Regions from separate parts of the Pseudomonas sp. O230 genome, predicted to be linked through region 1. Evidence: predicted binding sites of a transcription regulator. Region 1 holds the regulator's gene; each other region holds the start of a gene.
The links. Region 1 encodes FliA, which starts transcription of late flagellar genes. Its sites were predicted from a motif close to CTAAAGTTTNNNNNNNNNNNGCCGNTAA; they were not measured.
Positions count from the first base shown of each region.

Region 2: the regulator FliA is predicted to act here: its motif matches at 5,662-5,689, upstream of ACI77H_RS24745 (methyl-accepting chemotaxis protein).
Region 3: the regulator FliA is predicted to act here: its motif matches at 1,941-1,968, upstream of ACI77H_RS19880 (methyl-accepting chemotaxis protein).
Region 4: the regulator FliA is predicted to act here: its motif matches at 1,960-1,987, upstream of ACI77H_RS11180 (methyl-accepting chemotaxis protein).

Region 1 covers NZ_JBJGXN010000002.1:570,244-577,377, reverse strand. The annotation lists gene flhA (flagellar biosynthesis protein FlhA) at 80-2,209, shown strand; gene flhF (flagellar biosynthesis protein FlhF) at 2,221-3,549, shown strand; gene fleN (flagellar synthesis regulator FleN) at 3,666-4,496, shown strand; gene fliA (RNA polymerase sigma factor FliA) at 4,493-5,233, shown strand; gene ACI77H_RS05965 (chemotaxis response regulator CheY) at 5,401-5,772, shown strand; gene ACI77H_RS05960 (protein phosphatase CheZ) at 5,795-6,583, shown strand; gene ACI77H_RS05955 (chemotaxis protein CheA) at 6,630-7,134, shown strand, end outside.
Region 2 covers NZ_JBJGXN010000011.1:289,225-296,358, reverse strand. The annotation lists gene ACI77H_RS24775 (FAD/FMN-containing dehydrogenase) at 1-265, opposite strand, end outside; gene ACI77H_RS24770 (DUF1780 domain-containing protein) at 461-1,087, shown strand; gene ACI77H_RS24765 (MOSC domain-containing protein) at 1,084-1,611, shown strand; gene ACI77H_RS24760 (DUF3094 domain-containing protein) at 1,666-1,839, shown strand; gene ACI77H_RS24755 (NAD(P)/FAD-dependent oxidoreductase) at 1,900-3,198, shown strand; gene ACI77H_RS24750 (EF-hand domain-containing protein) at 3,515-3,913, shown strand; gene ACI77H_RS24745 (methyl-accepting chemotaxis protein) at 3,975-5,600, opposite strand; tRNA gene ACI77H_RS24740 (tRNA-Pro) at 5,752-5,828, opposite strand; tRNA gene ACI77H_RS24735 (tRNA-Lys) at 5,923-5,998, opposite strand; tRNA gene ACI77H_RS24730 (tRNA-Pro) at 6,004-6,080, opposite strand; tRNA gene ACI77H_RS24725 (tRNA-Asn) at 6,090-6,165, opposite strand; gene clpB (ATP-dependent chaperone ClpB) at 6,464-7,134, opposite strand, start outside.
Region 3 covers NZ_JBJGXN010000008.1:423,050-430,183, reverse strand. The annotation lists partial or broken gene ACI77H_RS19895 (TonB-dependent siderophore receptor) at 1-325, opposite strand, end outside; partial or broken gene ACI77H_RS19890 (FecR domain-containing protein) at 332-1,336, opposite strand; gene ACI77H_RS19885 (sigma factor-like helix-turn-helix DNA-binding protein) at 1,336-1,770, opposite strand; gene ACI77H_RS19880 (methyl-accepting chemotaxis protein) at 2,082-3,962, shown strand; gene ACI77H_RS19875 (SRPBCC family protein) at 4,081-4,566, opposite strand; gene ACI77H_RS19870 (amino acid adenylation domain-containing protein) at 4,589-7,134, opposite strand, start outside.
Region 4 covers NZ_JBJGXN010000004.1:495,205-502,338, reverse strand. The annotation lists gene ACI77H_RS11185 (PepSY domain-containing protein) at 1-167, shown strand, start outside; gene ACI77H_RS11180 (methyl-accepting chemotaxis protein) at 230-1,852, opposite strand; gene ACI77H_RS11175 (transporter) at 2,121-3,143, shown strand; gene ACI77H_RS11170 (inorganic phosphate transporter) at 3,409-5,022, shown strand; gene ACI77H_RS11165 (hypothetical protein) at 5,272-6,138, shown strand; gene ACI77H_RS11160 (TylF/MycF/NovP-related O-methyltransferase) at 6,135-6,857, shown strand; gene ACI77H_RS11155 (multidrug/biocide efflux PACE transporter) at 6,896-7,134, opposite strand, start outside.

The DNA.
Region 1 (7,134 bases):
GTTGGAAGGTTTCTTGCAATAGCCGCCCTGCGCCTGCTTCAGGCGTCAAAAGTTTGCTTTAAAGGAACGGGGAAAACCGGTGGATCGCTCTCAGTTACTCAACAGTGCCCGCACAAACGTTGCCGACTTAAGTCGGGGCAATCTGGGCGTGCCGTTGTTGCTGCTGGTCATGCTGGCCATGATGATGCTGCCGGTGCCGCCGTTCCTGCTGGATGTGTTCTTCACGTTCAACATTGCGTTGTCGATCGTCGTGCTGCTGGTCTGTGTCTACGCCTTGCGACCGCTGGATTTCGCGGTGTTCCCGACCATTCTGCTGGTGGCGACATTGTTGCGCCTGGCGCTGAACGTGGCCTCCACGCGGGTGGTGATGCTTCACGGGCAGGACGGCCATGCCGCCGCCGGTAAGGTGATCCAGGCGTTCGGTGAGGTGGTGATCGGCGGCAACTACGTGGTCGGTATCGTGGTCTTCGCCATTTTGATGATCATCAACTTCGTCGTGGTCACCAAGGGTGCCGGGCGGATTTCCGAGGTGAGCGCGCGTTTCACCCTCGATGCGATGCCCGGCAAACAAATGGCGATCGACGCCGATTTGAACGCTGGCCTGATCGATCAGAACCAGGCCAAGCTGCGCCGGATGGAAGTCGCCCAGGAGGCCGAGTTCTACGGTTCCATGGACGGTGCCAGCAAGTTCGTGCGCGGTGACGCCATCGCCGGTTTGCTGATTCTGTTCATCAACCTGATCGGCGGCATGGCGGTCGGTATTTTCCAGCACGGCATGACCTTCGGCGATGCCGGTCGGGTGTATGCCTTGTTGACCATCGGTGACGGTTTGGTGGCGCAATTGCCATCACTGTTGTTATCGACAGCTGCAGCGATCATGGTGACCCGTGCTTCCGGTTCGGAAGACATGGGCAAACAGATCAATCGCCAGATGTTCGCCTCGCCCAAGGCGTTGGCCGTGGCGGCGGGTTTGATGGCGGTGATGGGCCTCGTGCCGGGCATGCCACACTTTTCCTTTCTGAGCATGGCGGCCCTGGCGGCCGGTGGCGCGTACCTGTTCTGGAAGAAGCAGAACACCGTCAAGGTTCAGGCCTTGCAGGAGGTCAAGCGTCAGCAGGAATTGCTGCCATCGCCGGCCCGCGCTCAGGAAACCAAGGAGCTTGGCTGGGACGATGTGACGCCAATCGACATGATTGGCCTGGAAGTCGGCTATCGCCTGATTCCGCTGGTGGACCGCAACCAGGGTGGTCAGTTGCTGGCGCGGATCAAGGGCGTGCGTAAAAAGCTGTCCCAGGATCTGGGGTTCCTGATGCCGACTGTGCATATCCGTGACAACCTCGATCTCGCGCCGAGCGCCTATCGCCTCACTCTAATGGGAGTGATCCTGGCCGAAGCGGAGATTTATCCGGATCGCGAGCTGGCGATCAACCCCGGCCAGGTCTACGGCTCGCTGAACGGCATTACCGCCAAAGATCCGGCTTTCGGGCTGGAGGCGGTCTGGATCGAAGTCAGTCAGCGTGCACAGGCGCAATCCCTTGGTTACACCGTGGTCGATGCCAGTACGGTAGTGGCAACCCACTTGAACCAGATTCTGTACAAGCACTCCAGTGAGCTGATCGGCCACGAAGAAGTGCAGCAACTGATGCAATTGCTGGCCAAAAGCTCGCCAAAACTGGCCGAGGAGTTGGTGCCTGGCGTGGTGTCGTTGTCGCAGCTGCTCAAGGTGCTCCAGGCGTTGCTGGCCGAACAGGTGCCTGTACGTGACATCCGCAGCATCGCCGAGGCGATCGCCAACAATGCCGCCAAGAGTCAAGATACTGCCGCTCTGGTGGCCGCGGTGCGCGTCGGCGTATCCCGTGCAATCGTCCAAAGCATTGTAGGGACTGAGTCCGAGCTGCCAGTTATCACCTTGGAGCCAAGGTTGGAACAAATATTGCTCAATAGTCTTCAGAAGGCAGGACAAGGCTCGGAAGAGGGCGTTCTGCTGGAGCCAAGCATGGCTGAAAAACTGCAACGCTCGTTGATCGACGCGGCGCAGCGTCAGGAAATGCAAGGTCAACCGGTGATTCTGCTGGTGGCCGGCCCGGTTCGCGCGATGTTGTCGCGATTCGGCCGACTGGCAGTCCCGGGTTTGCACGTGTTGGCTTACCAGGAAATCCCTGACAACAAGCAAGTGACCATCGTTGCGACAGTAGGGCCCAACGGCTGAGGTAGTGGTTTATGCAAGTTAAGCGTTTTTTCGCCGCCGATATGCGTCAGGCCATGAAGCTGGTTCGTGATGAGCTGGGCGCTGATGCCGCCATCATTGGCAACCGCCGGATCGCCGGTGGTGTCGAGCTGACGGCCGCGCTCGATTACAAGCTGTCGGCGTTGGCCCCGCGTGTTCCGAACATGGAACTCGAGGACGAGCTGCGCAAGACTCAGTCGCGGATCGTCACCGCCCAGGCCGAACTGAGCCTGCGCAGCGAGGGCGAGAGCGACAAGTCGACCAATCGCCAGTTGTTCGCCGGCCTGCCGCTGACTGCCGCTGAACCGTTGATCGAGCCTACGTACACTGAACCTCGTCGCCCGGCACCGGCTCCTGCGCCTGCTTCGACCGGCGTTGATCCGCGTGCTTTCGACTCGATGCGTTTCGAACTCAACAGCCTGCGCGAACTGATGGAAGTACAACTCGGCTCCCTGGCCTGGAACCAACTGCAAGGCAGTCGTCCGGCCCAGGCCAACCTTTGGCGTCGCCTGCAACGCATCGGTTTGTCCGGTCCGTTGTCCCGCGACCTGCTGGAGCTGATTACCGACATTGAAGAGCCTCGTCAGGCCTGGCGCATGTTGCTGGCGCACCTGGCGCGGATGATCGCCACACCGGAAGTCGAGCCACTGGAAGAGGGCGGCGTGATTGCCATGGTCGGCCCGGCCGGCATGGGCAAGACCACCACTCTGGCCAAGCTCGCGGCCCGTTACGTGCTCAAGTACGGCGCGCAGAATATCGCGCTGGTGAGCATGGACAGCTACCGTATCGGTGCTCAGGAACAACTCAAGACCCTCGGCCGGATCCTCAATGTGTCGGTGACGCACGTCGATCCGGGTCAGTCGCTGGTGCAGGCGCTGGATCCGTTGCTGCGCAAGCGCGTGGTGCTGATCGATACCGCGGGCCTCCAGGCCAGTGACCCGGCATTGCGCATGCAACTCGAAAGCCTGGCTGGCCGTGGCATCAAATCAAAAAATTATCTGGTTCTGGCAACCACCAGCCAGGAACAGGTTCTAACCGCCGCTTATCACAGTTACAAGCGCTGCGGGCTCGCTGGCTGCATCCTGACTAAACTGGATGAAACGGCAAGCCTGGGTGAGGTGTTGAGCCTGGCAATCAGTCATGAATTGCCGGTGGCTTACCTGACCGATGGACCGCGTATTCCGGATGATTTGCATCTGCCGCGTCGTCATCAGTTGGTCAGTCGCGCCGTCAGCGTGCAAATGCAGGAAGAACCCAGCGAAGAAGCCATGGCTGACATGTTCGCTGATATTTATCACAGCCCGACCAAGCAGGTTGGCTGAGGTATTAATGAACAGTTTTTGTACCTACATCGATGGTCTGCCATGCATTGTTCAGATGATGAACGCGCAGCCAGTAATGTGGCCTCCGTCTATGCAAGACAAGGTAAAGAAATAACATGGGCAGCATGCATCCCGTACAGGTGATCGCGGTGACCGGCGGCAAAGGTGGCGTCGGGAAGACTAACGTGTCAGTGAACTTGTCCCTGGCTCTAGCTGAGCTCGGCCGGCGCGTCATGCTGTTGGACGCCGATCTGGGGCTGGCGAACGTCGACGTCCTGCTGGGACTGACACCCAAACGTACCCTGGCTGACGTCATCGAAGGCCGCTGTGAACTGCGCGACGTGCTGTTGCAGGGGCCCGGCGGCATTCGCATCGTCCCTGCGGCGTCCGGCACTCAGAGCATGGTGCACCTGAGCCCGGCTCAGCACGCCGGCCTGATCCAGGCTTTCAGTGATATCGGCGACAACCTCGACGTGCTGGTGATCGACACCGCTGCGGGTATTGGTGACTCGGTAGTCAGTTTTGTTCGCGCCGCGCAAGAAGTCTTGCTGGTGGTGTGCGACGAGCCGACCTCGATCACCGACGCCTACGCCCTGATCAAACTGCTCAACCGCGACTACGGCATGAATCGCTTCCGCGTCCTGGCCAACATGGCGCAGAGCCCGCAGGAAGGGCGCAACCTGTTCGCCAAGTTGACCAAGGTCACGGACCGCTTCCTTGACGTCGCCTTACAATACGTCGGTGCGGTGCCGTACGACGAAAGCGTGCGCAAGGCTGTGCAGAAGCAGCGCGCGGTCTATGAAGCCTTCCCGCGATCCAAGTGCTCCCTGGCGTTCAAGGCCATCGCACAAAAGGTCGATACCTGGCCGCTGCCCGCCAACCCGCGTGGGCACCTGGAGTTTTTCGTCGAGCGCCTCGTGCAACAAACGGCAGGACCCGTGCTATGACAGCCAGCGGTTACAACCTCTACAAGAAGTCGGCACGTGACGCGCAGTACGAGCTGATCGAGCGTTACGCGCCACTGGTCAAACGCATTGCCTACCACTTGCTGGCACGACTGCCGGCCAGTGTCCAGGTCGAAGACCTGATTCAGGCCGGGATGATCGGCCTGCTAGAAGTATCGACCAAATATGACGCCAGCAAAGGCGCGAGTTTCGAGACGTACGCGGGCATTCGAATCCGCGGCGCCATGCTTGATGAAGTGCGCAAAGGGGACTGGGCGCCACGTTCGGTCCACCGCAATACCCGCATGGTCAGCGACGCAATTCGCTCGATTGAAGCTAAAACCGGCCGTGACGCTAAAGATCACGAAGTTGCGGCCGAACTCCAATTGAGTCTCGACGATTACTACGGGATTTTGAACGACACCCTGGGCAGTCGCTTGTTCAGTTTCGACGATCTGTTGCAGGACGGCGAACATGAAGGGCTGCATGAGGATGGCGCGAGTGCTCATCTCGAGCCGTCACGCGATCTGGAAGATGAACGCTTCCAGGCAGCGCTGGCGGACGCGATTGCCAATTTGCCGGAGCGTGAGCGACTGGTGTTGGCGCTGTACTACGACGAAGAGTTGAATCTCAAGGAAATCGGTGAGGTCCTGGGGGTCAGCGAATCTCGGGTCAGCCAGTTACACAGCCAGTGCGCGGCCCGTTTGCGGGGGCGTTTGGGGGAGTGGCGAGCGCGCTGAAGGCAGTGTGGGGACACTGCGAACGTGGCTGGTGTGGTGTTGAACTGCGCCGGTCGCGATCTGTTGTGCTCCAGACAGTCATTGAGTGCTTTGCCGGATTGATTGAAATGGCGCGTCCAGGTGCTGGGTGCGTTTAAGACTGCTTGGAGGTCGAATTGGACAAGAACATGAAAATCCTCATCGTTGATGACTTCTCAACGATGCGGCGGATCATAAAAAACCTGTTGCGTGACCTTGGGTTCACCAACACGGTCGAGGCCGACGATGGCGTTACTGCCATTCCGGTTCTCAACAGCGGAAGCATCGACTTTCTGGTAACGGACTGGAACATGCCGGGCATGACCGGTATCGATCTGCTGCGCCATGTGCGCGCCGATGAAAAGCTCAAGCACCTGCCGGTGCTGATGGTGACCGCTGAAGCCAAGCGCGAGCAGATCATCGAAGCGGCCCAGGCCGGCGTAAACGGCTATGTGGTCAAACCCTTCACGGCCCAGGCGTTGAAAGACAAAATCGAGAAGATTTTCGAACGCATCGGTTGAGAAACTGCGCCACGGGGGAGCTATGGACCACAAAGAATCTTCACAGGGCGATTTTGAATCGACCCTGAAAAAACACGCGGTCGAACTGGTCGAAAGCCTTGAAAAAGGCAGGTTCGGCGACGCTGTGCAACTGATCCATGAGCTCAACCAGACCCGTGACCGCGGCCTGTATCAGGAAGTGGGCAAGCTCACCCGCGAGCTGCACAGCGCGATCGTCAATTTCCAGATTGACCCGCACATGCCGCAAGCCGAGGAAGTGTCCCAGATCACAGATGCCACCGAGCGTCTGGGTTACGTTGTCAAGCTGACAGAGGCCGCAGCCAACCGCACCATGGATCTGGTCGAAAACTCCACGCCGCTGGTCAACAGCCTGAGCGATGAAGCCCAGGCGCTGAGCACGGACTGGGGGCGGTTCATGCGTCGCGAAGTCGGGGCTGAGGAGTTTCGTGAACTGGCACGGCGTGTCGACGGTTTCCTGACACGCAGCAGCGCGGACAACCGCGCGGTGTCGAGCAACCTCAACGACATTCTGCTCGCTCAGGATTACCAGGACCTCACCGGTCAAGTGATCAAGCGTGTGACCCAGTTGGTCACCGAAGTTGAAAGCAACCTGCTCAAGCTCGTGCTTATGGCCAGTCAGGTGGACCGCTTTGCGGGCATCGAACATGACCGTGAAGCGATGCTTGCAGAAAAAGATCCGCAAAAACATCTCTCTCAGGGTGAAGGTCCGCAGATTCATGCCGATAAAAGAGAAGACGTTGTGTCCGGTCAGGACGATGTGGACGACTTGCTATCCAGCCTAGGGTTTTAGAATTTTAGGCATTTTAGGTTTTTAGACCTGTAGGAGCACACCCTTAATGAGCTTCGGCGCCGATGAAGAGATCCTTCAGGATTTCCTGGTTGAGGCCGGCGAGATTCTAGAGCAACTGTCCGAACAGCTGGTCGAGCTTGAAAGCCGACCGGATGATGCGGATTTGCTCAATGCAATTTTTCGCGGTTTTCACACTGTAAAAGGGGGCGCCGGCTTCCTCCAGCTCAACGAGCTGGTGGAGTGCTGTCACATCGCCGAGAACGTGTTCGACATCCTGCGCAAGGGTGAACGTCGCGTCGACTCGGAATTGATGGACGTGGTTCTCGAAGCGCTGGACGCGGTGAACAGCATGTTTACCGAAGTCCGCGAGCGCAGCCCGATAACGGCTGCCACGCCTGAATTGCTGGCGGCCCTGGCCCGTCTGGCCGAGCCGCAAACCGCCGATCAAGCCGCACCTGTAGCTGAAGTGGTGGAAGAACCGGCTGCCGAAGCCGAATCAGGCGACATCACCGATAACGAATTCGAACAACTGCTGGACTCGCTGAACGCCG
Region 2 (7,134 bases), on a different contig from region 1:
TCAGCCGAGGCATGCGCTGGATATCCGCGACAAATACCGTGTGCCGGGCCTCCAGATAGCCCTTGGGCTGGCCCTGCAGTGCGGCGTCGACCAGTTTCGCGGCGTCCATGCTGCGCGCCACCAGCAGCGTCTGAGTCTGGTTGTCGAGCGTGAACGCCTGATCGAACTGATCCAGCAAGGTCCACGGCGCCAGCCGCTCTCCCACCTCCAGCGCCTGAGCCCAAAGAGGCAGAAGACTGAGCAATAACACGGGCCATAATTTCACGACATTCCCCTTCGTTGAGGCGCTTGAGCGCAATGAATCCAGTCTACACCGCCTGAATTGCACACCCAGTTGCCGCAACAACGATCACAGAAACATCGTTGGTACCCGACCGCCGATGACGCCTGCCGGGCCCTTACGCCTTTGTTTCAACGCAAAGCTTTCAGCTTGTCGCATTTGAACGCTAAGCTTGGGCCTATGGATGACTCAGATTATCTGCGCCTGCTGACCATTGCGGCCGAGCAAGCCAACGCGTTCCTTTCCAATGCCCGCAAATGGGAGCGTGAGCGTTGGGTGTGCCAGCGCCTGCTGCAAGGGCTGAACATTCCCTACCGCACCGACGAATTCGCCCCCGCCGGGGAACCGCCGGACGTGCTGTTTCGCGAGGCGAATTTCGAAGTGTTTTTCGTGCTCGACGAAGGCCGGCGCCTCAATGATGAGTGGCGCGATGAACTGCAGCGGCGACGCAGTGCGTTTTCGCTGAGCTCGCTGGTGCGCCGCGAAGCCAAGCCCAAGCGCATTCCGGCCAATGAGTTCCTGCTGAGACTGGCGCCGACCCTGCGCAAAAAAGCGCACAACTACAAAGAACGCGGCATGGACCTGGGCGAACTGGACATCATCGCGTTCGCCAGCCTCAAGCGCGAAGTACTGGACCTCAACAGCCATTTCCCACCGCCCACCGAATACTTGCGTCAGGGCTGGCGGTCGTTGTCGCTGGTGGGGCCGACCTTTGCCCGTGTGTTGTTTGCGCACCCCGACGCACCGGATTTCCTGCGCAGCAACCTCGGTCGCAGCATCGTCTTCGATGTCGGGATCAGCCTGTGAGTCCGCTGCAGGAACTGATCGCTGAAGTCCCGCAAACCGGCCGCGTCCGCTGGATCGGCGTGCGCCCGCAGCCACATGTGCCGATGATCGAGCTGGAGGCCGTGGAAGCGCGGCTCGAGGCCGGTTTGACCGGTGATCGCGCCCGTCCCGGCGTGCGCAATGCGCGGCAAGTGACGCTGATTCAGTGGGAGCATCTGGCGGTGATCAACTCGCTGATGGGCCGGCCGGAAGATAATCCGGTGTTACCTAATGATTTGCGGCGCAACCTCGTTATCAGTGGGATCAACCTGTTCAGCCTCAAGGGTCGCCGCTTCAAAATCGGCCAGGCGATTTTCGAAACCACCGGTTGGTGTCAGCCCTGCGCACGCCTGCAACACAACCTCGGCCCCGGCACTTTTCAGGCCGTTCGCGGACATGGCGGAATCACCGCCCGAGTGTTACAAAGTGGAATCATTCGCCTGGACGACAGGGTGAGCGTCGAGCCGATTCCGGCCAGCGGCTATGCTCCGTTCAACGTGGGGTAAAAACCCCTGTAGCTTCTAAACACTCAGCAACGTCTACCCCTGACGAGGCCCGATATGACCAGCCGCCTGAACCCCGACGACCAGAAGCATGTCGAAGAGTACCTGCACCTGTCCCAGCACCGAGTCGAGCGCCGGCCTTTCCGGCCGTGGATGCTCCTGGTGGTGGTACTGGCAGTGACCATTGGCCTGGGCCTGTTGAGCCGATTTATCAGTTACCTGACGCTATGAGCTGCATCGCGCTCGCTCGGTTGACTGCACCGATTTCTTTTAGCCTTGCGAGATATCCCCATGACTCATCGTATTGTCATCGTTGGCGGCGGCGCCGGCGGTCTGGAGTTGGCTACCCGTCTGGGTAAGACTCTGGGCAAGCGCGGCACGGCCAGTGTGATGCTGGTCGACGCGAACCTGACCCACATCTGGAAACCGCTGTTGCATGAAGTGGCGGCCGGGTCGCTGAACTCTTCCGAAGACGAACTCAATTATGTTGCCCAGGCCAAATGGAACCACTTCGAGTTCCAGCTGGGGCGCATGAGCGGGCTCGATCGCGCGGCGAAAAAAATCCAGTTGGCCGCCACCTACGACGAAGCCGGCATTGAACTGGTGCCGGCCCGCGAAGTGGGTTACGACTCACTGGTAATCGCGGTCGGCAGCACCACCAACGACTTCGGTACCCAAGGTGCGGCGCAGCACTGCCTGTTCCTCGACACCCGCAAACAGGCTGAGCGCTTCCACCAGCAACTGCTCAACCATTATTTGCGCGCGCACGCCGGGCAGACGGATGTGGTGCAGCAGATCAGCGTGGCGATCGTCGGCGCCGGTGCCACGGGTGTCGAGCTGGCCGCCGAGCTGCACAACGCCGCGCATGAGCTGGCAGCTTACGGTCTGGACCGAATCAAACCGGAGAACATGCACATCACCCTCATCGAAGCCGGCCCGCGGGTGCTGCCAGCCTTGCCGGAACGGATCGGCGGGCCTGTGCATAAAACCCTGGAGAAACTCGGGGTCAATGTCATGACCAATGCGGCGGTCAGTGAAGTGACCGCCGACAGCCTGATCACCGCCGATGGCAAAGTGATCAATGCGAGCCTGAAAGTCTGGGCCGCCGGGATTCGTGCACCGGGTTTCCTCAAGGACATCGACGGCCTGGAAACCAACCGCATCAACCAGTTGCAAGTGCTGCCGACCCTGCAAACCAGCCGCGACGAGAACATCTTCGCCTTCGGTGACTGCGCGGCCTGCCCGCAACCGGGCACCGATCGCAATGTTCCACCGCGTGCCCAGGCTGCGCATCAGCAGGCATCGTTGCTGGCCAAATCGCTGAAGCTGCGGATCGAAGGCAAGCCGTTGCCTGTGTACAAGTACACCGACTACGGTTCGCTGATCTCGCTGTCGCGTTTTTCGGCTGTGGGTAACTTGATGGGCAACCTGACCGGCAGCGTGATGCTTGAGGGTTGGTTGGCGCGGATGTTTTATGTGTCGCTGTACCGCATGCACCAGATGGCGCTATATGGCGCGTTCCGCACGGCGATGTTGATGCTGGGCAGCAAGATCGGACGCGGTACCGAACCGCGCCTGAAACTTCACTGACACCGCCTTCTGTAGGAGCAAGCTTGCTCGCGATGCAGGCGACGCGGTTATTCAGATACACCGCGCCGATGCCATCGCGAGCAAGCTTGCTCCTACATCAGTTTTTCGCCACTCAAAAGCTCTGTGTCTCACTGTATCTCCCCCCGCGATTTCGCCCCTTCGCTTACAAACTCCCCCCTTGCGCGACACAGTAGCGATACACCCAGCCCGTTAAATGGCCACATCCGAGCAAGGCACCCCGCCAGCTTCGGTTAACGCCGCACTTACGTGGCAACCTTTATCGAGTGGTTGTGTCGTGCAACCCAGGAGATTTGAAATGTCCCGTACCACCAAGAACACTATCGGTTTGCTCGGCGCTGTCCTCGCTGGCGGCATGATGTTGACCGGCTCCGTTTTCGCTTCGCAGCCTCTGACCCAGGGCTACCTGCTGGCCTCCGCCGAACAGGTAGTGAAAACCCCTGAAGGCAAATGTGGCGAAGGCAAGTGTGGCGATGCGTCGATGGCAAAAACCGACACTGATGGCGACGGCAAGGTGTCCCGCGCTGAATTCCTGAAAGTCGCGCCGAAGTCCAACTTCGACAAGATCGACACCAACCATGACGGCTTCATCGACGAACAAGAAGCGTTCGATAACGTGAAAGCCAACTACGAAGCCAACGGCAAAAAAATGCCAAAAGGCCTGTTCGAACACCTGAAAGATCAAGACGGCGCCTAAGTATCCAGGCACCAAGCCGCGCCTCTTCATCGAGAGACGCGGCTTTTTTTAGTCCGTTTTTTTACACGCGAAAGCGCTGCACCAGGCCTTGCAATACATTGGCCAGCTTTGACAGCTCATGGCTGGAGGCGCTGGTCTGGTCGGCGCCTGTGGCGGAGCGCACCGACAAATCGCGGATGTTCACCAGATTGCGATCCACTTCCCGGGCCACTTGAGCCTGTTCTTCAGCGGCACTGGCGATCACCAGATTGCGCTCGTGAATCTCATGAACCGAGGCGGTGATGGTCTGCAACGCATCACCCGCCCGCTCAGCCAGCACCCGCGTGCTGGCGGCACGGGAAGCGCTGGCATTCATCGAGTCCAGCGCCAGGCTCGAACCGCTGCGCATGCCCTGAACCATTTGTTCGATTTCCTGGGTCGATTGCTGCGTGCGATGTGCCAGTGCACGCACTTCATCAGCCACCACCGCGAAGCCGCGCCCGCTTTCACCCGCGCGCGCCGCTTCAATCGCAGCGTTGAGCGCCAGCAAATTGGTTTGCTCGGCAATGGCCCGAATCACATCCAGCACCTTGCCGATGTCCTGGGATTGGTTGGCCAGCGACTGCACCAACTCCCCGGTGTGCTGCACATCACTGGCCAAGGCGCTGATGGCACTCGCGGTTTCGCTGACCCGCTCCTGCCCCAGCTGCGCCGACTCACTGGACTGGCGAGTGGCATCGGACGTCGACACTGCGTTGCGCGCGACTTCTTCGACGGCGCTGGTCATTTCGTTGACTGCCGTGGCGGCTTGCTCAATCTCTTTGTTCTGCTGCTGCAGGCCCTGGGTGCTGTCGAGGGTGACGGCGTTCAACTCATCCGCCGCCGTGGCCAGTTGCGTTGCCGAGCCACTGATGGCTTGCAGGGTTTCACGCAGGTTCTGCTGCATGGTCGCCAGCGCCTTGAGCAAACGACTCACTTCGTCATTGCCATGGGTCGCAATAGGCCGGGTCAAATCGCCCTGGGCCACGCTTTCCGCTGCCGACAGGGCCTCGTTCAGTGGATGGACGATGCTGCGAGTCAGCAACAGCGCCTGGCCGACAGTTGCCAACGCCGCGAGCGCGATGAACAGGCTGACGATGGATCGCGAAGTTTCGTAATGTGCTGCGGATTTCTGGCTTTCCACGGCGACCTGTTTGGCGAACAGGTCTGCCAGGTCATTGAGCTGCTTACCGGAACCATCGACCACGGTTTTCATGTCGATCAACAGCAGTTTGGTCAGCTCGTCACGGCGACCTTGCTCGGCCAGGGTGAACGACTGGGCAATGCCGGTGCGATAGGCGGCGAAGGTGGTTTTGAACTGGTCATACAAGGCCTGACCTTCAGCGGTGTCGACCAGCTTGTCGTAAGCCGCAATCTTCTCGCTCAGTTCCTTGTCGCGCGTGTCCATCTGGCCACGGTAGGTTGTAATGTTCTTTGGGTCTTGATCCAGGGCCATGCGCAAGGAAATGGTGCGGATGCGCAGCATGAGTTCGCGGATCTCGTCGCCTCCGCGAATGCTCGGCAGCCACTGCTTCTCCACCGCCACTTCACTCTCACGAATGCTCGACATTTGTCCCAGGGAAAAGATTCCGAGCAACGCCACCAGTACGGCGATCAAGGCAAAACCCAGCGCAGCACGAGGGGCAATATTCAGCTGACGAAGAAACATAACGAGCGCCTTTCTTATTGCTGGCTTGAATGGGAGGCGGCGTCTGCGCCCCGACAGCTCGTTATCGGCAAGTTGTACGATGACTTGAAGTGATTCACTTTGTCGAAGGCAAAAAAAATCCCCGTATCTTTCGATACGAGGATTTTTAATATGGTCGGGGTAAGGGGATTCGAACTCCTGACATCCTGCTCCCAAAGCAGGCGCGCTACCGGACTGCGCTATACCCCGGAAAAAAAGGCGACCTTTACAAGTCGCCTTCTTCGATCAGTGCTTTTGGCCTCTGATCTTAAGATCTGATCCCAGCGTTAACTGGTTTCAAAAATGGTGGGTCGTGTGGGATTCGAACCTACGACCAATTGGTTAAAAGCCAACTGCTCTACCAACTGAGCTAACGACCCAAAAATGGTCGGGGTAAGGGGATTCGAACTCCTGACATCCTGCTCCCAAAGCAGGCGCGCTACCGGACTGCGCTATACCCCGGTTTGAAATTGGCTCCGTGACCAGGACTCGAACCTGGGACCCAATGATTAACAGTCATTTGCTCTACCGACTGAGCTATCACGGAACTACATATTTCAATTTACAACTGTGAAGCTTTCTTCACCTCTTCGACCCGTTCGCATCGCTGCGTTCGTGTGTCTGAGGCGCGCTATTCTACAATCTTAAGCACCTCTGTCAACCCCTTAAATTGCATTCAAGTTAATGATTTGCAACTTATTTCAGATTCCTGCTTGGGGAGCAGAAACCCTTCCGGGTGACTTACTGCGGGGCGCACTTTACAAGCCTTTTCCTTTCAGTTCAACAACCTGACGAAAAAAAGGCCTCGCAATGCGAGGCCTCTTCACTTTTACTGCCGACGTGGATCAGGCAAAGACGATTTCGTCGTTTTCCACCACACCCTTGGCGGTATCGCCGGGCATGAAACGACCCGACAAAATCAGCTGTGCCAGCGGGTTTTCGATCCAGCGCTGGATCGCTCGTTTCAGCGGCCGTGCGCCGTATACCGGGTCGTAGCCGACCGCGATCAGCTTGTCCATGGCCTCAGGGCTGAGTTCCAGTTTCAGTTCGCGCTCAGTCAAACGGCTGCGCAGACGACTCAACTGAATCTCGGTAATGCCCGCGATCTGATCCCGCGCCAATGGCTCGAAGATCACCACTTCGTCGACCCGGTTGATGAACTCCGGACGGAAGTGCGTGGAAATCGCATCCATCACCGCCGCACGTTGCGCTTCACGATCACCGACCAATTCCTGGATCTGCACCGACCCCAGGTTAGAGGTCATGACGATCACCGTGTTTTTGAAATCCACCGTGCGACCATGACTGTCAGTCAGTCGGCCATCTTCGAGCACTTGCAGCAAGATGTTGAAGACGTCCGGGTGGGCCTTCTCGACCTCATCCAGCAAGATCACCGAATAAGGCTTGCGGCGCACCGCCTCGGTCAGGTAACCGCCCTCTTCATAGCCTACGTAGCCTGGTGGCGCACCGATCAACCGGGCCACGGAATGTTTCTCCATGAACTCGGACATATCGA
Region 3 (7,134 bases), on a different contig from region 1:
CGAGGAAATACGGGTTCACTTGCATGGTGCTGAAGGTGCCGCTGTCACCCATGGATTTGAGACCATCGAGGTAGATGTTTTCCACCGAGCCGTCATTGAAACCGCGCATCGCCACGTAGTCGTAGCGATAGGTTGCGTCGTAGGGGTTGGTCAATACGCCGGGGGTGTAGCGCATCGCCTGGGAGACGGTTTGTGAGCCTTGGTCGTCCCTTTGCTCGCGAGTCACTACCGACACACTTTGCGATGTTTCCAGCAGCGCGGTGCTGGTTTTGGTGGCGATCTGGCTGTGCGTCACGTTGTAGCCATCCATGCTGCCGAGTGCGTTGACCTGCCGCTCCAGCGTCACCCACCATCGGGTGCGGTAGCGCAGTTGTACCGGTAAGGTTCGTGGAAGGATTGCCAGCAGTTTTTCGGTGTCCTCCAGCCGGAAGACGCCGGACAGTCGCAAGTCGGCAATATCTGCTGCGCACGTCAGATAACCATGGCGGTAGCGTCCGACCTCCTGCAGGAAATCGCCAAGACGCATGTTGCGGGTGACGATCAGGCCGTCGACCCAGGCGCCGACGTCCATGTCCTGCGGTGGGGCCAAGCGCGCCCTTTGGTGATCAATCACATAACTCTGACCTGCTTGCACCTGAGTCGGTACGCCATCGGCCGGCAGCGGCGAATGAATCGCGACCATGCCTCTGGTCACGCTGAGCCGCGTGCAGTCGGCTTCCTGGCGAAGGATAAAACGTGCGGCCATGCCCTCGTACACACCGTGGCGACTGTGCACGTGTAGCGGTCGATCCAGCGAAGATCCTTCATCGACGCCGCCGCACGTCACGATGATTTCGCCACCGGGCAATTTGATCAGACGCTGGTGCGCGGTGTAGTCCAGATCCACCGCCGTGGCGGTGTTCAGCTCCAGTCGCGTGCCATCTGGCAACTGGAAACCACGGCGCTCGCCCGTAGCGGTGGCGAAATCCGTAGTCCACTGTTGCCAGCCCGTCAGGTCCCTGCCCAGCCAGGCTGCCGATCCCATCAGCAATGCGCCCGACAACAGTTTCAAGGCCTGGCGCCTGCCCAGTCCTTGAGCACTGTTTTCCAGCGTGTTGAAAGCGACGTGGGCGCCGGGTACCGCACGCAGATTGTTGCTTAGCTCGGCGTGCAGGGACTGCACCCGCTGCCAGGCCAGTTCATGTTCCTGATGTTCGGCCCGCCAGACATCGCATTGCTGACGCAGCCTGGAATTGCTCGCGTTGTTACGCAAGCGCAGCAGCCAGTGGATGGCTTGTTTGACCACTTGTTGATGAGGTTCGCCACGCCGACCGAGTGATGGATTATCCACAGGCATCATGTTTCGTACCGCAGCAGGTAACAGTGATAGAGCGCATTGGCGACATAGCGCTCCACCGAACGCAGGGACAAGCCCATCTGCTCGGCGATCTGTTTGTGAGTGAGCCCTTCGCACTGCGCCAGCAGAACTGCCTGACGCACTTTCGGCTTCAGTCCTTCCAGCATGCGCGCGATGCTTTCCAGCAACTCAATCACCAACGCGCGGGCTTCAGCGCTCGGCGTTTCGGCCTCGGGCAAATGGGCGATGGTGCGCAGAAACGCGCAAAGGGCCTTGAGTTCCAGGCGTTCGGTTTTTTGCAGCAGACGCACAAAGGTGTCCTGGGCCAGATCCGTCGCATCGGCCGCATTGCCCAGTCGGGCGCGCAGCCACGTGTTGAGCCAACCGTAATTGCTACCGTAAAGCGCCTGTACTGCAAACTCAGGTGAGGACATGAACGCAGCAGTCCCAACGTTACAAATGATAATAAGTCGCATTGTTATCAATGGTCGGGGAATGTGCAACAGCCGCTCGAACAACCGTCATCACCCAAATGCTACTCAGGCGCTCTAGCACGCCTTTCAGCGGGTATCTGACGGAAATGTCGGCCATTTCGTACATGTTCCTAAGCTTTATCCCGTTTGTGCCGACAGACTGGTGAGACATGCGTGCACCAAAGTAGAGCGGCCGTAGAAGCCGCTTGAGCTGTACATGGAATGTTGCAACCCGGAACGCATCCCCACTTTCTGCATAGAAGTCCCATGAAATGAATCTCAAGTTCAGCCATAAAATCCTGTTGGCCGCCTCCGGCGTCGTGGTGCTGGCTTTTGCGTTGTTCACTTTGTACAACGACTATCTGCAGCGAAATACCATTCGGCAAAACCTCGAATCCTCTGTGCAACAGGCCGGTGACTTGACCGCCAGTAGCGTGCAGAACTGGATGAGCGGCCGCGTGCTGGTGCTGGAAAACCTCGCGCAAAACGTCGCTCATCAAGGCGCCAACGCCGATCTGCCGGGTCTGGTTGATCAACCGGCCTTCACCTCGAACTTCCAGTTCACGTACGTCGGCCAGACCAATGGCGTGTTCACTCAGCGCCCGGACGCGAAGATGCCGGACGGCTACGATCCGCGTCAGCGTCCCTGGTACAAGCAAGCGGTTACCGCTGACAAAACCATGCTGACCCCGCCTTACATGGCCGCCGTCGGTGGCCTGGTCGTGACCATCGCCATGCCGGTGAAAAAGAACGGTGAATTGCTTGGCGTGGTCGGCGGTGACCTGAGTCTGGAAACCCTGGTGAAGATCATCAACTCGGTGGACTTCGGCGGGATTGGCCATGCGTTTCTGGTCAGTGCCGACGGCCAGGTGATCGTCAGCCCGGACAAAGACCAGGTCATGAAGAACCTGAAGGACATCTACCCCAACGCCGGCCTGCGAATCGAGAAGGGTAATCAGCAAGTCACCCTGAACAACCAGGAACGCATCCTCTCGTTCACTCCGGTGAACGGTTTGCCGAATGCGGCGTGGTTCATCGGTCTGTCGATTGATAAGGACAAGGCCTACGCACCATTGAGCCAATTCCGCACCTCGGCGTTGATCGCGATGTTTATCGCTGTCGCCGTCATTGCGGTGCTGCTGAGCCTGCTGATCAACGTGCTGATGCGTCCACTGACCACCATGGGCCGCGCGATGCAGGACATTGCGCAGGGCGAAGGCGACCTGACCCGTCGTCTGTCCGTGGAAAGCAAAGACGAATTCGGCGAACTGGGCGGTTCCTTCAACCAATTCGTGGAGCGAATTCACGCGTCGATTTCCGAAGTGTCCTCAGCCACGCGTCAGGTCCATGACCTGTCGCAACGGGTGATGGCATCGTCCAACGCGTCGATTGTCGGCTCCGACGAGCAAAGTGCGCGCACCAACAGTGTGGCGGCGGCGATCAACCAATTGGGTGCCGCCACCCAGGAAATCGCTCGCAACGCCGCTGATGCCTCGCAGCACGCCAGCGGCGCGAGCGAGCAGGCGGACGACGGTCGTCAGGTGGTGGAAAAAACCATTCTGGCGATGACCGAGCTGTCGCAGAAAATCAGCCTGTCGTGCACGCAGATCGAAACCCTGAACGCGAGCACCGATAACATCGGGCACATTCTCGATGTGATCAAAGGCATCTCCCAGCAGACCAACTTGTTAGCGCTCAACGCCGCCATCGAAGCGGCCCGCGCCGGTGAGGCCGGTCGTGGTTTTGCGGTGGTGGCGGACGAGGTGCGCAATCTGGCGCATCGCACGCAGGAGTCGGCGGAAGAGATTCACAAGATGATCACGTCGTTGCAGATCGGCTCGCGTGAAGCGGTGACCACTATGAACGCCAGTCAGGCTTCCAGCGAACAGAGCGTCGAGGTGGCGAACCAGGCGGGCTTGCGCCTGGTCAGCGTGACTCAGCGCATCGGCGAAATCGATGGCATGAACCAGTCGGTGGCCGCGGCAACCGAAGAACAGACTGCGGTGGTGGAAACGCTCAACGTCGACGTCAACCAGATCAATCTGCTGAACCAGCAGAGCGTGGCCAACCTCAATGAAACGTTGAAGGATTGCGATGCGTTGTCGTTGCAGGCGAATCGGTTGAAGCAGTTGGTTGATAGCTTCAAGATCTGACCGCGTTATCGTTCAATCGCGGGCAAGCCCGTTCCCACAGGATTTTTTGGCGAACACAAAGTTTGTGTCCAGCCGGGATACTGTCGGAGCGGGCTTGCCCGCGAAAGCGATGGCTCAATCACCAACAGGCTGAGTTATAAATAAACAACTTCAGCACATTATTCATCGCATCATCGGCAAACCCCTGCACAAAATCCTTGAACCCTGGCAGCGCCTCGGCACCGCCCTGGGCCGGTTCGGCGATGATGGTCCACGTCGCCCGGGACTTGCCCTCACCCAGCGCTTCAACCGTCATCGCCGCCCACAAATTGGCCACGCCCAAGGTGTTGTAAATCGTGGTCCAGGTCATGCTCCGCGCCTGGGCATCCCGCGAGTTGAGTTGCTCGACCACCAGGTTGCCGTCCTTGAAGAATTTCTTGCGCAGCGATGACACGCCTTCGCCGGTCATCTCGATGTGCGACAACGCCGGGATGAACTGATCGAAGCCGGCAAAGTTGCCGACCACCGCCCAGACTTTTACGGCCTGCGCCGGCACGTCCACTGAAGACACGACGTGGCAGCCTTGAGGGTTTTTGACCAGGGTATCGGGTTGCAGGTTTTTCATGGTTTTGCTCCGCTTGAGTGAGTCAGATGAAGTTGATTTGTTTGAGGTAATCGCAGCCGCGACGCAGCAGCGCCGGGGATTTTTCCGGGTAGTGCGCACCCATCTGCCGCACGCCGGCCTGAGCGTTGTCATGGCCGATCATCGAGATGTCGCCGATGTCTTCTTCGAAACCGTTGAGGTAAAAACCGAGCACGCCGAACAGTGCGTTGTCGCTGTCGACCCGGCCCAATTGCTGCTGCCAGTCGGCGACGCTGACCATGGAAAATTCCCGCCCCGCCTCACGGAAGGACGCGACGTAATCGTCCCAACTCAGCGGTTCGGGGTTGTGCAGGTTGAACACTGCTTTTTCCGCTGCATATCGGCTGGCGTGGAAGGCGATGAAACGGGCGAGGAAATCCACCGGCATCAGGTCGAAATTCAGGGCGAATTCCGGCACCTGACCGAGCTGGATCGAGCCTTTGAGCATCAGCATCAAACGGTTTTTATGCGGCTGGCAAACGCCGCTCAGGCTGTTGAAGCTGATGTTGCCGGGACGGTACAGATTGACCCGAACCCCGCGCTCCCGAGCCCTTTCCAGGATTCGTTCGCCGACCCACTTGGACAGGTTGTAGCCGTTCTTGATGTAGATCGGCGGGGTCTGCGCGGCGGGCAATTCGAGCACCCGGCCGTCAGCAGAAATGGTGCTTGATGCCGACAGCGTCGAGACGAAATTGAAGATTTTTTTACTGCGTCCTTCGCACAGACGCAGGCACTCGAAAATCGGCTCGACGTTGTCCCGCGCCAGCGACTCGTAATCCAGCACGTGATTGACGTTGGCGGCGTTGTGCACCAGCGCGCCGTACTCGCGATCCAGGCGCTCATAAACCTCCACCGCGAGCCCCAGCGAGGGCTGTGTGATGTCCGCCGCGTAAACCCGCACCCGGCTCAAATCCAGATGCTCCAGACGGTTTTCCCGCAGTGCATGAGCAAAGCGTTCCGCCGCCGATTGCCCGCCGCCATCGCGCACCAGACACGCCACTTCGCTGGCGCCCCACGCCAACAATGCCTCGACAATATGCACACCGACAAAACTGTTGGCGCCGGTGACGATTACCTTGTGCACATCGCCCATGCGGCTGACGGGCAACGGCTCGATATCCAGTTCGCGGAAGGCATCCGCCATGGCCTGTTCGCTCAACACCTCTTCAGTGCCGGAGCCGCGCACCAGCGTCGCCAGTTTGGTAATCGTCGGCAGTTCGATGAAGCGGTTGATCGAGATGCTGCGCCCGAACTCTTCACGCAGGCGCAACAGCATGCGCGACAGCAGGATCGAGTGGCCGCCGAGATTGAAGAAACTTTCATCGGTGGAAATGTCGCTGGCCGGCAGTTCCAGCAGCTCGGCCCAGATCTCCAGCAGCAGCGCTTCATCGGCACTGGCCGGCAAGCGTCGCTCGCTGTTTTCGGCGAGGCTGACGGGCAGACTCAGCAGCGCCTGGCGATCGGTCTTGCCGTTGCTGGCGAACGGCATGCTCGCCAGTTCGGTCCAGGCCGTGGGTTGCATGTAGTCCGGTAGAAACTGAGTGGCGTGCGCTTTCAGCGCTTCACGGGCAGCGCCCGGTTGCTCTTCCTGAGGCTGGGCGAGGAACGCCAGAATCCGCCGTTGGCTGTCGATGACCACGGCCACCTGGCGGTACAGCTGACTGTCGCGCAGGCAACGTTCGATCTCCTCAGGCTCGACCCGAAAGCCGCGAATCTTCACCTGATTGTCCCGGCGTCCGCACAGCTCGATGCCGGCGCCGGTCCACTTCGCCATGTCGCCGGTGCGGTAGGCCCGCAGGCGCTCACCGCTCGGCAGGCTGACGTTCAAATAGCGCTCGGCGGTCTGCTGCGGATTGTTCAGATATCCCAGGCACACGCCCGGTCCGACGATGTACAACTCGCCGACGGTCTGTTCGGCCACCGGCTGAAAGTCCTCGTCGAGAATCAGCACCTGACTGTTGGCAATCGGCGCGCCAAGGGTGCGATTGCTGTCGCCAGCGCGCAATTGCCGCGCAGTGATCAGCACCGTGGCTTCGGTCGGGCCGTAGAGGTTGTAGAGGTTGCCCTGCTGGGTGAGCTGCTCGATGACATAGGGTTCGCACACATCGCCACCGGTCATCACGTGATCGAGCACCTGCAACTGCTCCAGCGGCAGAATACTCAACAAGGCCGGCGGCAAAAACGCGTGGCTCAAACGTTGGTGGCGGATCAGCTCCACCAGTTGCAGCGGATCACGGCGTTGGTCATCGCTGGGCACGATCAGTTCGGCGCCCTGCAACAGCGTCGGGAAAATATCGATCAGCGACGAGTCGAAACTCAACGACGAAAACTGCAACGCGCGGCTCTGCTCGGTCAGTTGCACATAGTCGGCGTACCACGCGGTGAAGTGCGCGAGGTTGGCCTGGCTGAGCAATACCCCTTTGGGACGGCCGGTGGTGCCGGAGGTGTAGAGCGCCATGCACGGCGCATCGAGGTCCGGGCGCTGGCGCATCAACGGTTGGTCGAGATCCACGCCGTCGATGTCGATGGCGCTGATGTCCAGACTGGGCA
Region 4 (7,134 bases), on a different contig from region 1:
TCGTTCTGAAGTTGCATCCGGGTGCCACGATCACCGACAGCGACCTCGACAAACACTCCACCATCTACGAGTACGAAGTTGAACTCAAAGACGCCAAAGGCGTTGAATGGGACGTGGACTTGAACGCCGCTACCGGCGAAGTCCTGAAAAACAAGCAAGACGACTGATACACACAAAACAAAGCCGCACGATTTTCGGATCGTGCGGCTTTTTTGCGTCCGGTGAGGCCTTACGCGCTCAGACGCGCCGTCACTTCATTCAACTGACCGGACAACCCATGCAGGTTGTGGCTGGCCGCTTCGGTGCGTTGCACGTTGTCCAGGTTGGTGCTCGCAATGCTGGTGATCTCGGTGAGGTTGCGCGAGATGTCTTCGGCCACTGAGGTCTGTTCTTCGGCGGCGGTGGCGATCTGGCGGTTCATGTCGCGAATGGATTCCACGGCATGGGTGATGCGTTCCAGCATGGCACCGGCCTCGGTCACTTGCTGCACGCTTTCTTCGCTGCGCGACTGGCCGCTTTCAATGGCTTGGGCCGCGTCCACCGCACCGGTTTGCACGGTCTGGATAATCTGGTTGATCTCGATGATCGACGCCGCCGTGCGCTGGGCCAGGCTACGGACTTCATCGGCCACCACCGCGAAACCACGCCCCGCTTCACCGGCGCGGGCCGCTTCGATGGCGGCGTTGAGTGCCAGCAGATTGGTCTGTTCGGCGATGCCGCGAATCACTTCCAGCACTTTGCCGATGCGACCGCTGTCGGTTTCCAGTTGGCGAATGACGGTCGCCGTGTTGGCGATTTCGCCGCGCATCTGGGTGATCGTGTAAATGGTGCCCTGCATGACTTTTTCGCCTTGCTGGGCGGACTGGTCGGCATCGTCGGCGGCACGCGCGGCATCGGCGGCGTGGCGCGCGACTTCTTGCGCGGTGGCAGACATTTCGTTCATCGCCGTGGCCACCTGGTCGGTGCGGTTGAATTGCTCGTTGGTGCCGCTGGCCATGAGGGAGGCGATCGCTTTCAACTCACTGCTGGCGCCGTCCAGATCCTTGGCACTGACCTGCAAACGACTGAAGGTTTCGGCGAGGAAATCGCGCAGCGTATTGGCCGCTATCGCCAACTTGCCCAACTCATCCTGGCGAGTGCTGGCCACGCGTTCGGCAAACTTGCCCTGGCTGAGTTGCGCCACGTAGTCGATCAGTTTGCGGATCGGCTCGACCAGGTTGCGGTTGACCAGCCACAGGCTCAACAACCCGATCAACAGGCCCGACGCGAGCATCACGATAATGCCCAGCAACACGGTGCGATCGGCGCTGGCGCTGATCAGCTTCGATTGCTCGACGCCCTGCTTGCGCAATTCGCTGACCAGTTCACTCATCTGATCGCTGGTCGCCCGGTCCACGCCCTTCACGGCGGTGTCGCCGGCCGTTGGATCGGCACCGGCTGCCACGTAGGCATCGCGGCCCTTCTGGTACGCCGCGCCTAACAAGCGGTGTTCGTCACGCAGGCGTTCGATGCGGGTCTTGAGTGGCGGCTCGATGCCGTTCTGCCCGGCCAGTTCGCCGAGGATGCCCTGCACGTCGCGCTGACGGTCTTCGAATTGCTTCCAGTATTTGTCCAGGTCCGCCGGTTGCTTGCCACGCAGCAGAACGTTTTTCCATTCCTGGACCTGCACCTTGAATTGCAGGTTGGCTTCATCGATCAATTGCGAGGTGTGCAGCGGGCCGTCGATCAGGTTTGCGTAGCTCTGAACGCCGCTGGACAGAAAGTGAAAGCAGGCCAGGGCGATCAGCAACATGGCCAGCAGGCTGCCGCTCAACAAGGCGAGGATTTGTGCTCTCAGGGATTTTTGCAACATCGAGTGATACTCATGGCAGGGATGAAGCACGCTGGCGTGCAAGGTGTCCGGACATCCCTGTCGGCAATGCGGGTTCACAACTCGCACCACAACAATCAACACCTGCGTCATCGGCGTGTCGGCACCGTTCTTGAGCGCTTCCGACCACCGGTACAAGGCACTTGGCCAGCTCCACGAAGTTGTCACAAAACTGTCAACACGCCTTGCGATGATGCGGCTCAAGTGAACCTGTGAAACCCGCGACAGGCGCCTATCACTGCGAGACCTCATGAACCACAGCATTGACCAAAGCCATCGCGACCCCGACCTGTTCGGCCTGCTGTACGGTTTCAGTTTTCGTCCCGGCGAACGCGGTCGGGAAATCGATTCGGCCATGGCGTTGCGATCCCTGCAACAACCGGACGACAGCGACGAGTTTCTCTGGTTGCACCTGAACCTCGCCCACGCTGCCTGCGAGCGCTGGATGAAAAGTCATCTGGAGTTGCCCGACGAATTTTTCGAAGCCTTGCATGAAGGCTCGCGTTCGACGCGTATCGAGCATGTCGATTCGGCGCTGCTGGCAGTGGTCAACGACGTGGTGTTCAACCTCAGCAGCATGATCTCCTCGGATGTGTCGACGCTGTGGGTGTGCGCCCGCAGTCGGCTGATCATCAGCGCGCGCCTGCAACCGCTGCACTCGGTGGACAAGTTGCGTTCCTCGGTGAAGGCCGGTGAGCGCTTTCGCTCGCCGCTGGAATTGCTCGTGCATTTGCTGCGCGACCAGGGCGAGGTGCTGACGCAGATCGTGCGCAAGACCAGCCAGAGCGTCGATCAGATCGAAGATGAGTTGCTGTCCTCGCGGCTGTCGACCAACCGCGCGGAGCTGGGCGCCAATCGCCGGGTGCTGGTGCGCTTGCAACGGCTGCTGGCGCTGGAGCCGGGCTCGTTGCTGCGCCTGCTCAATCGCCCGCCGCAATGGTTGCAAAAGGAAGACGTGAAGGAGCTGCGCAAGTCCACCGAGGAATTTGCGCTGATCATCAACGACCTGACGGCGCTGGGTGAGCGGATCAAGCTGTTGCAGGAAGAGATTGCCGCCAACCTCAACGAGCAAAGCAACCGCACGCTGTTCACCTTGACCGTGGTCACGGTGCTGGCGCTGCCGATCAACATCATTGCCGGTTTCTTCGGGATGAATGTGGGTGGGGTGCCGCTCTCTCAGGATCCGGAGGGGTTCTGGATTCTGGTGGCGCTGGTGGCAACGTTTACGGTGATTGCGGGGCGTTGGGCGTTTCGTAAGCGTCAGGATTATTGAGCACTGCTGAAATCCATTCGTCGGCATGCCGCCCAGACCAAGCTCCCTCCCACAGTGAACGCTGTCGTTCACAGATGCTGCGTTCACAGCAAACCCTGTGGGAGCGGGCTTGCCCGCGAAGACGTCGGCACATTCACACCGCCTGCTTCCGAGGTAAATTAGATCAACGGAACGACAAAAGCCCCAAACACTGACCCAACGCAGCTTCCCTGTAACATTTGGCAACGATCATGGCCGACACACTTCCCCCTCAGGATTGTCCGGCATGGCTACTCCTTCCTTCACCGCTGCCCAGGCGCCCGCCAGCAGCGCCAGACCACAGCTCGACAAGAAACCCAGCCTGTTCACCCTGGTGATTTTCTTCGGCGTGTTGGCCAGCGGGTTGTTGTTCACCGCGTACAGCCTGATGCACGACATGAACGAACTCGGCACGGTGGTCACCACCTGGACGCCGTTTCTGTTGCTGGGCGTGGCACTGCTGATCGCGCTGGGCTTTGAGTTCGTCAACGGTTTCCACGACACCGCCAACGCGGTGGCCACGGTGATTTACACCAACTCGATGCCACCGAATTTCGCAGTGGCCTGGTCCGGGTTCTTCAACTTCCTCGGGGTGTTGCTGTCCAGCGGCGCGGTGGCATTCGGCATCATCGCCCTGCTGCCGGTGGAGCTAATTCTGCAAGTCGGTTCGTCCGCCGGGTTCGCGATGATTTTCGCCCTGCTGATCGCCGCGATTCTGTGGAACCTCGGCACCTGGTGGCTGGGCTTGCCGGCGTCTTCATCGCACACGTTGATCGGGTCGATCATCGGTGTCGGTGTGGCCAATGCCCTGATGCACGGTCGCGATGGCACCAGCGGCGTGGACTGGGCGCAGGCTACCAAGATCGGTTATGCGTTGCTGCTTTCACCGCTGGTCGGCTTTGGTTTTGCCGCGTTGTTGCTGCTGGCGCTGCGCGTCTTCGTCAAGAATCGCGCGTTGTACAAGGCGCCGAAAGGCAACACGCCGCCACCGTGGTGGATTCGCGGCATGTTGATCGTGACCTGCACCGGCGTGTCGTTTGCCCATGGTTCCAACGATGGCCAGAAAGGCATGGGCCTGATCATGCTGATTCTGGTCGGTACGTTGCCAATGGCGTACGCGCTGAACCGTACGATGCCGGCCGATCAGGCCTTGCAGTTCGCGGCCGTCGCCGAAGTCACCCAGCAAGCGCTGATGAAAAGTTCGCCGCTGCCGGCACCGGCCGACCCGCGTCCGGTGCTGTCCGAATACGTGCGCAGCAAGGAAGCCACGCCGCAACTGATCCCGGCCCTCGCCGCGCTCACTGGCCGCATTGGCGCCGAGGTCAAGGGTTACGGCTCGTTGTCCAAAGTACCCGCCGAAGCCGTGGGTAACGTGCGTAACGACATGTACCTGACCAGCGAAACCATTCGCCTGATGGACAAGAACAAGGTCGGCAACTTCGACGCCGACACCAGCGGCAAGCTGCAACTGTTCAAGCAGCAGATCGACAACTCGACGCGGTTCATTCCGCTGTGGGTGAAAATCGCGGTGGCGATTGCGCTGGGCCTGGGCACCATGGTCGGCTGGAAACGCATTGTGGTGACCGTCGGCGAAAAGATCGGCAAGACCCACCTGACTTACGCGCAAGGCGCCTCGGCGGAAACCGTGGCCATGCTGACCATCGGCGCGGCGGACATGTTCGGGCTGCCGGTGTCGACCACGCATGTGTTGTCTTCGGGGGTGGCCGGGACCATGGTCGCCAACGGCGGCGGTTTGCAGATGAAGACCATCCGCAATCTGCTGATGGCCTGGGTGCTGACCTTGCCGGCGGCGATTCTGCTGTCGGGCAGTTTGTATTGGTTGTTCACCCAGATTTTCTAGCGTCAACACAATCCCCCTGTGGGAGCGGGCTTGCTCGCGAAGGCGGTATGTCAGCTGCATTTATGTCGACTGACACTCTCTCTTCGCGAGCAAGCCCGCTCCCACAGGGTTTTTTTTCGTCTGGAGAATGCTTTTCGTCGCAAATTCAGGGGATTGCGCTTTTATTGAGCCACCGCTCACCGGATTGCGCTTCAGTTTGCTAACGTGTGGCCGACTCTTAAGAGACTCGATGTATTCAGGAGAGGAACCGTGAATCTGTACATCAATCAGCTTCAACACAAAGCTGACTTCAAAGAAGCCATCTACGGCGGCGACATCTTCCTGAACACACAACTGCGCGCCGCCAAGGAGCTGTGTGCGTTCGCCCAGGAAAGCATCACCGCGGCCTTCGACGGCGAGACCAACCACCAGGCGCTGCACACGCTGATGCCGGTGGAAGAATTCGTCGTACTGGTGACCCGCCTCAAAGGCCAGTTCACCAACAGCCTGCGTGCCAAAGAGCTGATTCGCAGCTTCACCGAAGAGATCGGTGCAGCCCCCGAAGAATTCATCTTCGACGTACCGCGTATCCGCGTCGTGCCGAACTACGACTACCTGCATGCGGGCGTCAGCTATGCCTACAAGCCGCATCGCGACACCTGGTACGGCGGCGTCGATTGCCAGATCAATACCTGGATGCCGGTCTACACGATCCAGCCGGACCAGACCATGATGATCAACCCGGCCTACTTCGATGCCCCGGTGAAAAACACCTCGGCGCAATGGAGCCTGTCGGACTGGATTGGCGTACAACGCCAACGCGCCAAGGACAACGTCAAGGAAGAGGCACGCCAGCACCCGGTGCCCACCGAAGCGATCAACACCGCGTCCGAAATACGCATCGCCGGCAACACCGCCGAGATGCTGATTTTCTCGGGGTCACACCTGCACGGCACGGTGCCCAACTACACGCAACAAACCCGCTTCAGTGTGGATTTCCGCCTGATGCACCTCGACGACCTCAAGCACAAGCGTGGCGCAGTCAACGTCGACAGCGCCTGCCCTGACGTCGGCGCCGGCTTCAAAGACTATTTCCACGCCCACGACTTTTCTAATTTCCAAGGAATCGAAGCATGACCAAGCGTCGCATCACGCCTGCCGAGGCCCAGTACAACGAAACCCGTACCAACGTTCTGAAACGGGTCGATGCCGAGTACGTGGCCGACGCACCGTTCGTTTTCGCCAACCGCATCGGCGTGACCGCCGCGCTGTCGCGCATGGAACTGTTCAAGAAAGTCGCTGAAGTACCGGGCGCGATCATCGAGTGCGGCGTGTACAAGGGCAACTCGCTGATGCTGTACATGCACTTGTCGATGATTCTCGAGCCGTACGCGATCAACCGTTCGATCGTTGGCTTCGACACGTTCGAAGGCTTCCAGAGCATCGACAAGAAAGAAGACCCGGCCGACGTCAACGAGACCATGTTCGCCGACACCGACCAGTCGCTGATCCAGGACATGATCGACGCCAACGACCTGCTGCGCCCGGTCAACCGCATCCCGCGTTGCGAGCTGGTCAAGGGCGACATCGTCAAGACCGTGCCAGAGTGGGTCAAGACCCGCCCGGACCTGGTCGTGGCCATGTTGATCCTCGACACCGACCTGTACGAATCGACCAAAGTCGCGCTGGAAACCTTCCTGCCGTACATGCCAAAAGGCGCGATCGTGGTACTGGACGAAGTGGCTTACCGCAACTTCCCGGGCGAAACCAAAGCCCTGCGCGAAGTGCTGGACCTGAACAAGATCGAACTCAAGCGTCTGCCGTTTGATAGCTGCGTAGGTTATTTCCACGTTTAACGCATCACCAGCCCCTGTAGGAGCCGGCTTGCTGGCTCCTACAGGGGTATACGCATCACCCATCGCTCGCGCACCACGTCATACACCCAGTGGTAAACGTAGGTGTACGGCAGGAAAAACAGCAACACCCCGATGTCCAGCACGAACGCCTGCCACAGGCTGACGTTGAGCCACCAGGCAATCAGCGGCACGCCAACCGCAACCAACCCCCCTTCGAACAGCAGCGCATGGACGACTCGCGTCCAAGCGTTGTGCGCGATCTCGAATCGCGCCAGCA